One region of the Comamonas sp. Z1 genome, then DNA from elsewhere that is predicted to be linked to it. Evidence: predicted binding sites of a transcription regulator. Region 1 holds the regulator's gene; each other region holds the start of a gene.
What was found. The regulator FNR, encoded in region 1, switches genes on or off when oxygen is low (the NO sensors DNR and NnrR bind a similar motif). The targets are predictions, from matches to a motif close to TTGATNNNNATCAA.
Positions count from the first base shown of each region.

Region 2: the regulator FNR is predicted to act here: its motif matches at 1,551-1,564, upstream of FSY45_RS00985 (MBL fold metallo-hydrolase RNA specificity domain-containing protein).
Region 3: the regulator FNR is predicted to act here: its motif matches at 1,444-1,457, upstream of FSY45_RS08325 (DUF2189 domain-containing protein).

Region 1 covers NZ_VOQT01000001.1:487,358-490,628, reverse strand. The annotation lists gene ccoG (cytochrome c oxidase accessory protein CcoG) at 1-240, shown strand, start outside; gene FSY45_RS02175 (FixH family protein) at 367-672, shown strand; gene FSY45_RS02170 (hypothetical protein) at 930-1,193, shown strand; gene fnr (fumarate/nitrate reduction transcriptional regulator Fnr) at 1,257-1,979, opposite strand; gene hemN (oxygen-independent coproporphyrinogen III oxidase) at 2,248-3,271, shown strand, end outside.
Region 2 covers NZ_VOQT01000001.1:222,523-225,793, reverse strand. The annotation lists gene FSY45_RS00995 (aspartate aminotransferase family protein) at 1-309, opposite strand, end outside; gene FSY45_RS00990 (MurR/RpiR family transcriptional regulator) at 507-1,376, shown strand; gene FSY45_RS00985 (MBL fold metallo-hydrolase RNA specificity domain-containing protein) at 1,648-3,048, shown strand; gene FSY45_RS00980 (hypothetical protein) at 3,126-3,271, shown strand, end outside.
Region 3 covers NZ_VOQT01000003.1:345,134-348,404, forward strand. The annotation lists gene FSY45_RS08315 (arylesterase) at 1-234, shown strand, start outside; gene FSY45_RS08320 (hypothetical protein) at 252-470, opposite strand; gene FSY45_RS08325 (DUF2189 domain-containing protein) at 492-1,289, opposite strand; gene FSY45_RS08330 (PLP-dependent transferase) at 1,513-2,736, opposite strand; gene FSY45_RS08335 (BON domain-containing protein) at 2,821-3,271, opposite strand, start outside.

The DNA.
Region 1 (3,271 bases):
AACGCCACCGAGTCCGAGCAGCGCTACCGTATCAGCGCCGTGGGCCTGGAGAATCTGGAAGTCGCATCCGAGCAGGAAGTGAGCGTTGGCCCTGCAGAGACGCGCGGCATTGCGGTGCGGCTGCAGATTCCGTATGGCTCAGCAACTCCCGGCTCGCACCCCGTACACTTCAATGTGGATGCAGTGACTGCCGGAGCAGGGCGTATTTCCGAGAAGACGGTGTTCCTGGTGCCGCGTTAATGCCAGGTCTTGACGGTCTTCGTGAGCCATCACGGAGGCCGGACAAGGGCACCGCCAATCGGCAACAATTTATGCCACCCTGCCGTGTGTGTCTGGGTGGTCAGAATTTTGGAAAGAGGTTTCATCATGTCGGCAGCACAAGCCAAGGTCTCGCAAACGGCCAAGATCATCCACCCCGAGGACGGCAAGCCCTGGTGGAAGTTTGCCCATGTCTGGCTCATCATCGCCGGCCCGGTGATCGTGGTGATTGCCGGCTTTGTCACCGCATACATCGCACTGAGCAGGCCTGATCCCGTGATTGACCCTGACTACTACCGCCATGGCATGGAAATCAACCAGCGCCTGAGCGAAAGTGAAAAAAGCCTGGCCCCAGCAGTCACCGGCCGCAATCATGCGGCCACGCCAGCCAAGGACCATCCGCTGGATCGCTGAGCGCTCCGGCGCTTGCTCCGCCAAGGTCGCTTTTGCGGCCTTTTTTGTTGCCGATATCAAAATCAGAGCGTGTTGCGCATGCTCTGCCTAACGTTGATGTAGAAGCAAATGGTTTTTTGATATCCAGATGGCGCAGGATGCTACTGAAAAGAGAGTGGTTCAGGGTTTCCCGCCACGGTGCATGCCCGCAGTCCTGCATGAACGGTCACCACTGTTGTGCAAAATATGACCAAGCCCACAGCCCAAGGAGAATCAGGATGGATGCTCGACGCTGGATGTGGATTGTTTGGCCGGCCTTTCTGGCGGCGGCAATCATGGAGATGGTGGTTTTCGCCTTTGTGGACCCGCTGGATGTGCACTGGCTGGGCTCCCCCCTGGACTGGTCGCGCCAGGCCATCTATACGGTCGCTTTTTTTGCCTTCTGGGTCGTGACCCTGATCGGAGGTGCGATGACGGTGATGCTGGGGCGCTCCGTCAGCGATCTCAATGGCGGCATCGTTTCCGAGCCTCTGCCCGATTAATTCGCACAGACAAAAAAGCCCGCTGTCCGCGGGCTTTGTCTTGAGAGTGTCTGTCGACTCGGTTCAGTTCTGGCATTGCTGGCTGTTGACGATGCGTTTGAGCGCCTCGGTATCCAGGATGCGCAGGTGGCGCTGCTTGACTTCCACAATGCCTTCCTCTGCAAATTTGGAGAAAGTGCGGCTCACGGTCTCGAGCTTGAGGCCCAGGTAACTGCCGATTTCTTCGCGCGTCATGCGCAGCACCAGTTCCGACTTGGAAAAGCCGCGTGCCGACAGGCGCTGGACCAGGTTCAACACAAAGGCCGCCAGGCGCTCTTCGGCACGCATGCTGCCCAGCAGCAGCATCACGCCATGCTCGCGCACGATTTCGCGGCTCATGACCTTGTGCACATGGTTCTGCAGGGCAGTGACCTCGCGCGAGAGCTGCTCCAGTTTGTCAAACGGCATGACGCAAACCTCGGCGTCTTCCAGGGCCACGGCATCACAAGTGTGGTGGTCGTTGACGATGCCGTCCAGACCAATGATTTCGCCAGCCATCTGAAAGCCTGTGACCTGATCGCGTCCGTCTTCGGTGGCCACGCTGGTCTTGAAGAAGCCGGTTCGTATGGCATACAGCGAGGTGAACTCTTCGCCATTGCGAAACAGCAGACCGCCGCGCTTGACCTTGCGGCGCGTGGCCACAATCTCGTCAATGCGCTCCATTTGTTCATCGTCCAGGCCCATGGGCATGCACAGTTCACGCAGATTGCAGTTGGAGCAGGATGCTTTGATGGTCTGAAGATTCATGGGCTTTTTGCAACGGCGCAGACAGACACGGAGTGGAGAGTCGCGCTGGTCATTGACCTCGTGGTTGAAGATGAGATGGATCAAATTGTCGCAGCACTTGCCTTGAGGTCTCTTGATTTTCATCAAGGACAGGGTGATTGCCTTGGGGCACATTGCCTGTATTCGTTCAAAAACATGCGCTTTTGCCTATTTTGGGCATGATTTTCAGGATCTGATTTCCATTGAAATCTGCTCTATACAGAGTGTGGGCGCACCCTAACTCCCAGTTATGACCGCAGTCACGCCTGAGTTGCTGAGCCGCTTTGATATCCCCGGCCCACGCTACACATCGTTCCCAACAGCCGACCGTTTTGTTGAGGCTTTTGGTGCAGACGACTACATACTGGCACTCAAGCAGCGCAAGACGCATTCTGGCTCGCGCGCTTTGCCCCTGTCCGTTTATGTGCATGTGCCGTTCTGTGAGTCGCTTTGCTATTACTGCGCCTGCAACAAGATCGTGACCAAGCATCATGAGAAGGCTGCCGAGTATCTGGACTACTTGAGCCGCGAGCTGGCCATGCATACCGAGCATTGCGGCAAAGGCCAGCTCGTAAGCCAGCTGCATCTGGGCGGAGGCACACCGACCTTTTTCAGCGATGCCGAGTTGCAGCAGCTGATGGTCTTGATGCGTGAACATTTCAAGCTGGATCCCGCGGGCGAGTACTCCATCGAGGTCGATCCGCGCACCGTCAGCAACGAGCGGCTGAGAGCTCTCAAGGACATGGGGTTCAATCGCCTGAGCTTTGGCGTGCAGGACTTTGATCCCGCGGTGCAGAAAGCGGTGCACCGCGAGCAGCCCGCCGAGCAAGTATTTGCGCTGGTGGCCGAGGCGCGCCGCCTGGGCTTTGTCTCCATCAATGTGGACCTGATCTACGGTTTGCCCAGGCAGACGCCCGAGTCTTTTGCGCGCACGCTGGCACAGGTCAATGAGCTGCGCCCCGATCGCATTGCACTGTATGCCTATGCGCATCTGCCCGAGCGCTTCAAGCCGCAAAGGCGCATCGAATCGGCAGACCTGCCCATGGGGCAGGACAAGCTGAACATGCTCTCCGGCGCAATTGATGCATTCATGGATGGCGGTTATGTCTATGTAGGCATGGACCACTTTGCGCTGCCTGACGACTCTTTGGCCATTGCCAAGCGCCAGGGGCGCCTGCATCGCAATTTTCAGGGCTACAGCACCCAGCCTGATTGCGATCTGATTGCACTGGGCGTATCGGCTATCGGCAAGGTGGGCGCGACCTACAGCCAGA
Region 2 (3,271 bases), 260 kb from region 1:
CACCGCCTCGGAGCCACCGCTGACCAGATACACATGGCTCATGCCCTCAGGCGCTGTGCGGATGAGCTCGTCTGCGAGTTCCTCGGCCGGCCGAGAGCTGAAGAAGCTGGTATGCGCATAAGGGAGCTGGTCGATCTGGGCATGCATCGCCGCAATCACGTCCGGATGCCCGTGCCCCAGTGAGGAAACGGCTGCGCCCCCGGATGCGTCCAGGTAGCTATTGCCGCTGGCGTCCTGAATTCGCATTCCGCAAGCTGATACGGCAATGGGTGGGGCTGTTCGCAGATGGCGGTGAAAGACGTGCGTCATTGGGAGTATTCCGAAAACTGATACGGATGCTTGGCTGTTTTGCTGTGAAATGGAACTAATGTTCTGAATAAAGTATTTGATGGAACAAATGTTTCGTCAAGAGGTATTTTGCTGAGTTGTATGCTTTGGGAACATTTGTTCCATCAGCGTTCGAGTCAGCTGTCTGGCGAGGACCGCTTTCGATTGAGTCTTCAACAATGACAGTCAAAGACGAGCTGCGAGGCCGCTTCAACTCACTGAGTCCCGCTCTGCAGCGGATTGCGAAATACGTGCTGGACCATCCCAATGAAGTGGTCATAAGTTCGATGCGCACCGTGGGAATCAGCGCGGACGCACGTCCGGCGACGCTGGTGCGATTTGCTCAGCAGCTAGGATTTGCCGGCTGGCCGGAACTCAAGCAGGCGATTGCGCAGGAGATGGGCTTGGGCCGGGAAGCCTATGGCGACAGGGCCCGCTCTTTGCTGGAGCGCGCCAGTGAGCAAGGTCTGGCGGGCGAGATATTTCAGGTTCACAAGGCGAACCTTGAGGCCACGGAGCGTCATAGCAGGAGCGGGCTCAACGATGCGGCCGTCTTGTTGGAAGCGGCGCCCAATGTTCATGTAGCGGGGTTTCGTGCCTGCTTTCCCATCGCGTTTTCTTTCGTCTATGTGTATCGGCTTTTCAGAAATTCCGTGCATCTCATAGACGGCCAGGGCGGCTCTCTGGAGATGCAGACTCGATCCATGACCGAGGAGGATGCACTCCTGGTCATCAGCTTCGCGCCCTATTCCCGGGAGGTGCTGCAGGTGGTGGAAGCAGGCAAACGTGCTGGTTGCAAAGTGATTGCCATCACCGATAGCGATGCCTCGCCACTGTCGCTTTTGGCGGATGTGACGCTGCTTTTCTCGACTCAGAGTCCTTCATTTTTTCCATCGATTACCTCGGGGATGGCGTTGACAGAGTCGCTGCTGGAACTCCTGGTCAGCCGCGCGGGCAAGCCGGTCATCGACCGCATTGAGAGTGCTGAGGCGCATCTTTTTGAGTCAGGTGCCTATGTGGATGCCGGGGGCCGTAGCCGAGGCAGCTAGTACCGCCGAGGGCGCAGGGCACCTAGCTCGTAGCAGAGTGACGCGGCAGGGCACTCCATCTCCAATGGCGCAGCAGCTCAGGAGGGCATGTATTGGAAAAGCCGGAGACGGCAGCGAGCCGTTGGTGCGAGCAATCGACGCAGCCCGCACGTGGTCGCTATGGTTTCGGTTGATTTGATGGGCGTCAAGGCAAGACTTGAGGCTCTGGAAACGCAGGCGCCAGTGGTGCTAGATTCATTGACGATCCATGTGGATCGTCAATGGGTGCTTCATGAACATCACTTTTCACGGTGCGGCGCAGTCGGTTACGGGGTCCTGTTTTCTGGTCGAGGCGCATGGCTGCCGATTTCTGATCGACTGCGGCATGGCCCAGGGCGGTCGCGAGGCTGACGAGCACAATCAGCAAGCCTTTGCCTTTGATGCCGCAGGTCTGGATTTCGTCGTTCTGACCCACGCGCACATCGATCACAGCGGCCTGCTGCCCAAGCTCGTGGCCCAGGGCTTCAAGGGCCCTATTTATGCCACGCTGGCCACCAAGGACTTGCTCGAGGTCTTGCTCAAGGACAGCGCCCATATCCAGATGATGGATGCCGAACGGGCGGCGCGGCGCCGGCGTGAAGGCCGGGGGCACGAGCGCGAGCCGACGGCTCCTCTGTATTCGCTGGCCCATGTGGCGAGCACGCTGGAGCAGGTCCAGGCCATGCCTTATGGCCACAGCTTCGAACCCCGTCCTGCGGTGACGGTACGTTTTCAGGATGCCGGGCATATTCTGGGCTCGGCCATTGTGGAGCTATGGCTGGCAGATGGCCATGGCGGCACGCGCAAGCTGGTGGCCAGCGGCGATCTGGGCCAGCCGGGGCGGGTGATTCTGCGCGATCCCACGCCGATCCTGGAGGCCGATCTGCTGCTCATCGAGTCCACCTATGGCGACCGGCAGCACAGGAGCACGGGCGATACCCTGGAGGAGCTGGTCGATGTGGTCACGCGCACGGCTCCTCATGGCAATGTGGTCATCCCGGCATTTGCCGTGGGGCGCACGCAGGAGCTGCTCTATCACTTTCTGCAGCTGATCCAGCAGCAGCGCCTGCCGCCGGTAGAGATATTTGTGGATTCGCCGATGGCGGTGGCGGCCACGGACATCACGCTGCGGCACTTCGGCGTGTTCGACGAGGAGGCCAGGCAGTTGCTGGGCAGCGTCAGGAGACTCAAGGAGTCGCCGCACATTCATTTCATCAGCGATGTGGAGGACTCCATCAAGCTCAACCGCATCAAGAGCGGTGCGGTCATCATCTCGGCCAGCGGCATGTGCGATGCGGGACGGGTGCTGCATCATCTGAAGAACAATCTGCCCAGGCCCGAGTGTGCGGTGGTGATCTGCGGCTTTCAGGCCGAAGGTTCGCTGGGCCGCAGGTTGGTCGACGGTGCCAGGCAGGTGCGCCTGCTCGGCGATGAAGTCGAGGTCCGCGCGGGCATCCATACCCTGGGTGGCTTTTCGGCCCATGCCGACCAGCAGGCCCTGCTGGACTGGGCGGCCGCGTTCACTCGCCCGCCGCAGCAGACCTTTGTGGTGCATGGGGAGCCGCATGCCTCCCAGGCCTTGGCCACGCTGCTGCACGAGCGCCTGCATTTCACGGTGCAGGTTCCGCAGCCGGCTCAGGTCTTCGAGTTCTAGAGCGTGCCGGGAGTCTCCGAGATGCAGAATCCGTCTTGCGCACGGCCTGTTGCATGATGTTCTGGCGGCGAAGCCTGATGCCGGTCGAGACCGGATTCGTGCAGCGGCTTTTCGGCACTACGCTGGATGAGCTGCTTCCCGGCATGCGTCTGCATGTGCGGCGTCTGGGCGATACCAGGCGCGCGCTGTCCCTGGGCGGCGGGCGCATCTATCTGCCGCGCAG
Region 3 (3,271 bases), on a different contig from region 1:
GGCATGCAGGTACCGCCCAACTATGGTGCGGCCTATACCGAGCAATTTGCCGAGATGTTCAGGAGCATTGCCGACGCGCAAAAGCTGCCGCTGGTGCCGTTTCTGCTGTCGGGCATCGGCGATGCTGCGGACGCCGAGCGATGGTTTCAGAGCGACCGCATTCACCCCAATGCCCAGGCTCAGCCACAGATGCTGGCCAATGTCTGGCCCAAGCTCAGGCCATTGCTGAAATAAGTGACGGCCGCGCGGCCTCAGTCGCCGCTGCCTCCGCCATCACCGCCGGAGTCGCCGCCGTCCGTGCTGCAGACACCTTCGCCGCTGCCCGAGCCACAAAAATAGCTGTCGTTGAAGACGTCGCTGCCGTCTTCACGACTGCTTGCCGAAGTCCAGGCCAGCTGCGAATCAGCGCTGCGCCCCGGCACGCCGGACTGAGGCGAGAAGATTTTTTTCAACCAGTTCCAGAACTCCATGACATCCCCCCTCATTGCACCTTAAGCAGGGTTCTCCTTGCTTTCGGCGCGGACGCTGGCTTTATAAGCATGCCAGCTGGTGCAACCCAGCAGCGGCCCGATGACGATCAGACCTGCACTGTAGAAGAGCAGCGAGACCGCGATCAACACGGTGATGATCAGCCCCCACAGCAGCATCACACCCGTGTTGGCACCCACCACGCGCATGCTGGTGATGCAGGCCGTCAAGGCATCGGTATCCAGATCAAGAATGGCGGGCAGTGAAACCACCATGCTGGCAAACACCAAGGCAGCAAATATCCCGCCAACCGCGGTGTAGCCCAGCAGGAACTCCCAGTTCTCGGGCCGCAGCAGGGTCTGCAGCAGGGTTGCCGTACTGGGCATGCCGGTATCGAACGAAATGGCGAACACCACCATGGCGGCGCGCCCCCAGAGCATCTCCAGCACCATCAGCACCATGACCAGCATGCCCATGCTGGCCAGATGCTTGTCCCAGCAGGTCAACGACTCCGACAGCAGCACGGGCTTGCCCTGCTCCAGTTGCTTGCTGACGTAGTACAGGCCCATGGCCAGGAAGGGGCCTACCAGCAGACAGCCGCTGGCCATGGACATCAGATATTCAGGGCTGGAGCGAAACACCCAGGCCATCAGACGTGCCATGCCCCAGAAACACAGGCCATAGAACAGCGCAATCATTGGTGCGCGCCGCACATCGCTAAGGCCGAGCAGCAGCCATTGCCAGGGCTCGCTCCAGCGCAGTTGCAGAATCTGCAGATTGCCGGACTCGGCCTTGACCTCGGAAACAGGGGAAGCTTGCATGCGAGACCCTCCTTGTCGCCCGTACCGCGCCTCGGTGGCGGCAGCTGACAGGAACAAGTTACCCGCTCAACCTCGAATCTGCATTGCGGAAAGCCCGCATGCCGGCCTCCGCGTTTTCACTATGAAAACAAGAGCTTATAGCGCCCATTCTTTATTGACTTCAGTCAATAAAAGCATTGAAATCGCTTCTCGACAAGCGCTGTCAGCTCCTATTTAAATAGCTTCAACCAAAGGCCCTGAGCAGGGCCTGGGCCAGGTCGGCCTGCAGATCGCTAGTATCCTCAAGGCCGATGGCAAAGCGCACCACAGTGCCCGCCTTGATGTGGGGTGTGGCACGGCTGCGCATCTCGGGCAGCTCATAGGGCACGACCAAACTCACGGGCCCGCCCCAGCTGTAGCCCAGCTTGAACAGGCGCAGGCTGTCGCAGAAGCGATCGACGGCCGCCTGGTCGAAGCGCTCGTCGATGACCACGCTGAACAGACCGGCGGCCACGCCATCCTGGCCCTGCCCTTGTCCGCACAGCTGCTTCCAGCAAGCATGGCCCGGGGCATCAGGCATGGCGGGGTGCAGCACCTGCGCCACGGCACTCTGGGCAGCCAGCCACTGCGCCAGCTGGCGTGCCGAGCGATCCTGCGCGTGATAGCGCAGGCCGATGCTGGGCAGGCTGCGCAGCACGGCTTCGGCGTCGTTGCCGCTCACGCCCAGGCCCAGGCGCATGTGCGCGAGCTTGATGCGCATATGCAGGGGCTGGTTGCGCGTGATGATGCTGCCCATCAGCACATCACCGCCGCCGCTGGGGTATTTGGTCAGGGCATGGACCGTGACATCGACGCCCAGGCTGCCATCGCCCAGCAGGTCGAAGGGACGGAAAGCCAGACCCGCGCCCCAGGTGTTGTCCAGCACCATGGTCACTCCCCTGGCCCGGCACAGGCGCACCTGCTCGACAAGATCGGGGAACTCCATGGTTACCGAGCCAGGAGCCTCCAGCCAGACCAGCTTGGTGGCCGGCGTGATCTTGGCTGCCAGGTCTTCGACGCACATGGGGTCATAGTACTGATGGCGAATGCCAAAATGAGCCAGCTCACCCTCGGTCAGCGTCTTGTTGGGACCGTATACGTTATCGGGCACCAGCACCTCGTCGCCCGTCCTGAGCAGCGCCAGCGACACCGTGGCAATCGCGGCCAGGCCGCTGGGTACCAGCAGGCATTGCAGACCACCTTCCAGCGAGGCCAGACGTTCTTCCAGGGCATAGGTCGTGGGCGTGCCATGCAGACCGTAGGTGTAGCTGCTCTTGTCAAGCCAGCGGCGCTCGCGCATGGCCTGCACATTCTCGAAGTACACAGTCGAGGCCTTGTGCACGGCAAGCTGGGGGCCTTCGAAGTCCGTCGGTGGCTTGTAGGGATGATGGATCAGATGGGTGGATAGCTTGTGGTCGGCTTGGGTCATGCCCTGATCTTAGTGCCATGCAGCCACAAAAAAGCCAGAGGGCTTGCGCGCTCTGGCTTCATGCGAGGTGGCGACCTAGGGGGATCAGCCAGCCTTCACGGTCAGGTTGTTGTTGACCGAGGTCACGCCCTTGGCAGCCTTGGCGATCTCACCGGCCTGGGTCTTGACGGCTTCGCTGGGCACGGTGCCAGTCAGGGTCACTGCGCCGCCCTTGGTGTCCACATTGATCTGCAGAGCGCTGATTTCCGGGGCCTTGATCAAATCGGTCTTGACGGCAGCGGTAATGCCGGCGTCATCGAGGGCAGCACCCGCCTTGGCAGCGCCTTCTTCCATCTTGTTGCCAGCCTTTTCCATGGCGGCACCGGTAGCTTCACCAGCCTTGGCCAATGCATCGGCAGCTGCATCGCCGGCCTTGGCCGTACCTTCTTCAATCTTGCTGCCAGCATTTTCCGCAGCCTTCTCGGTCTGGGAAATGGCGGAATCGAGCTTCTGGCCAGCGGTCTTGTTGTCGTCGGACTTGCCGCAGGCAGCCAAG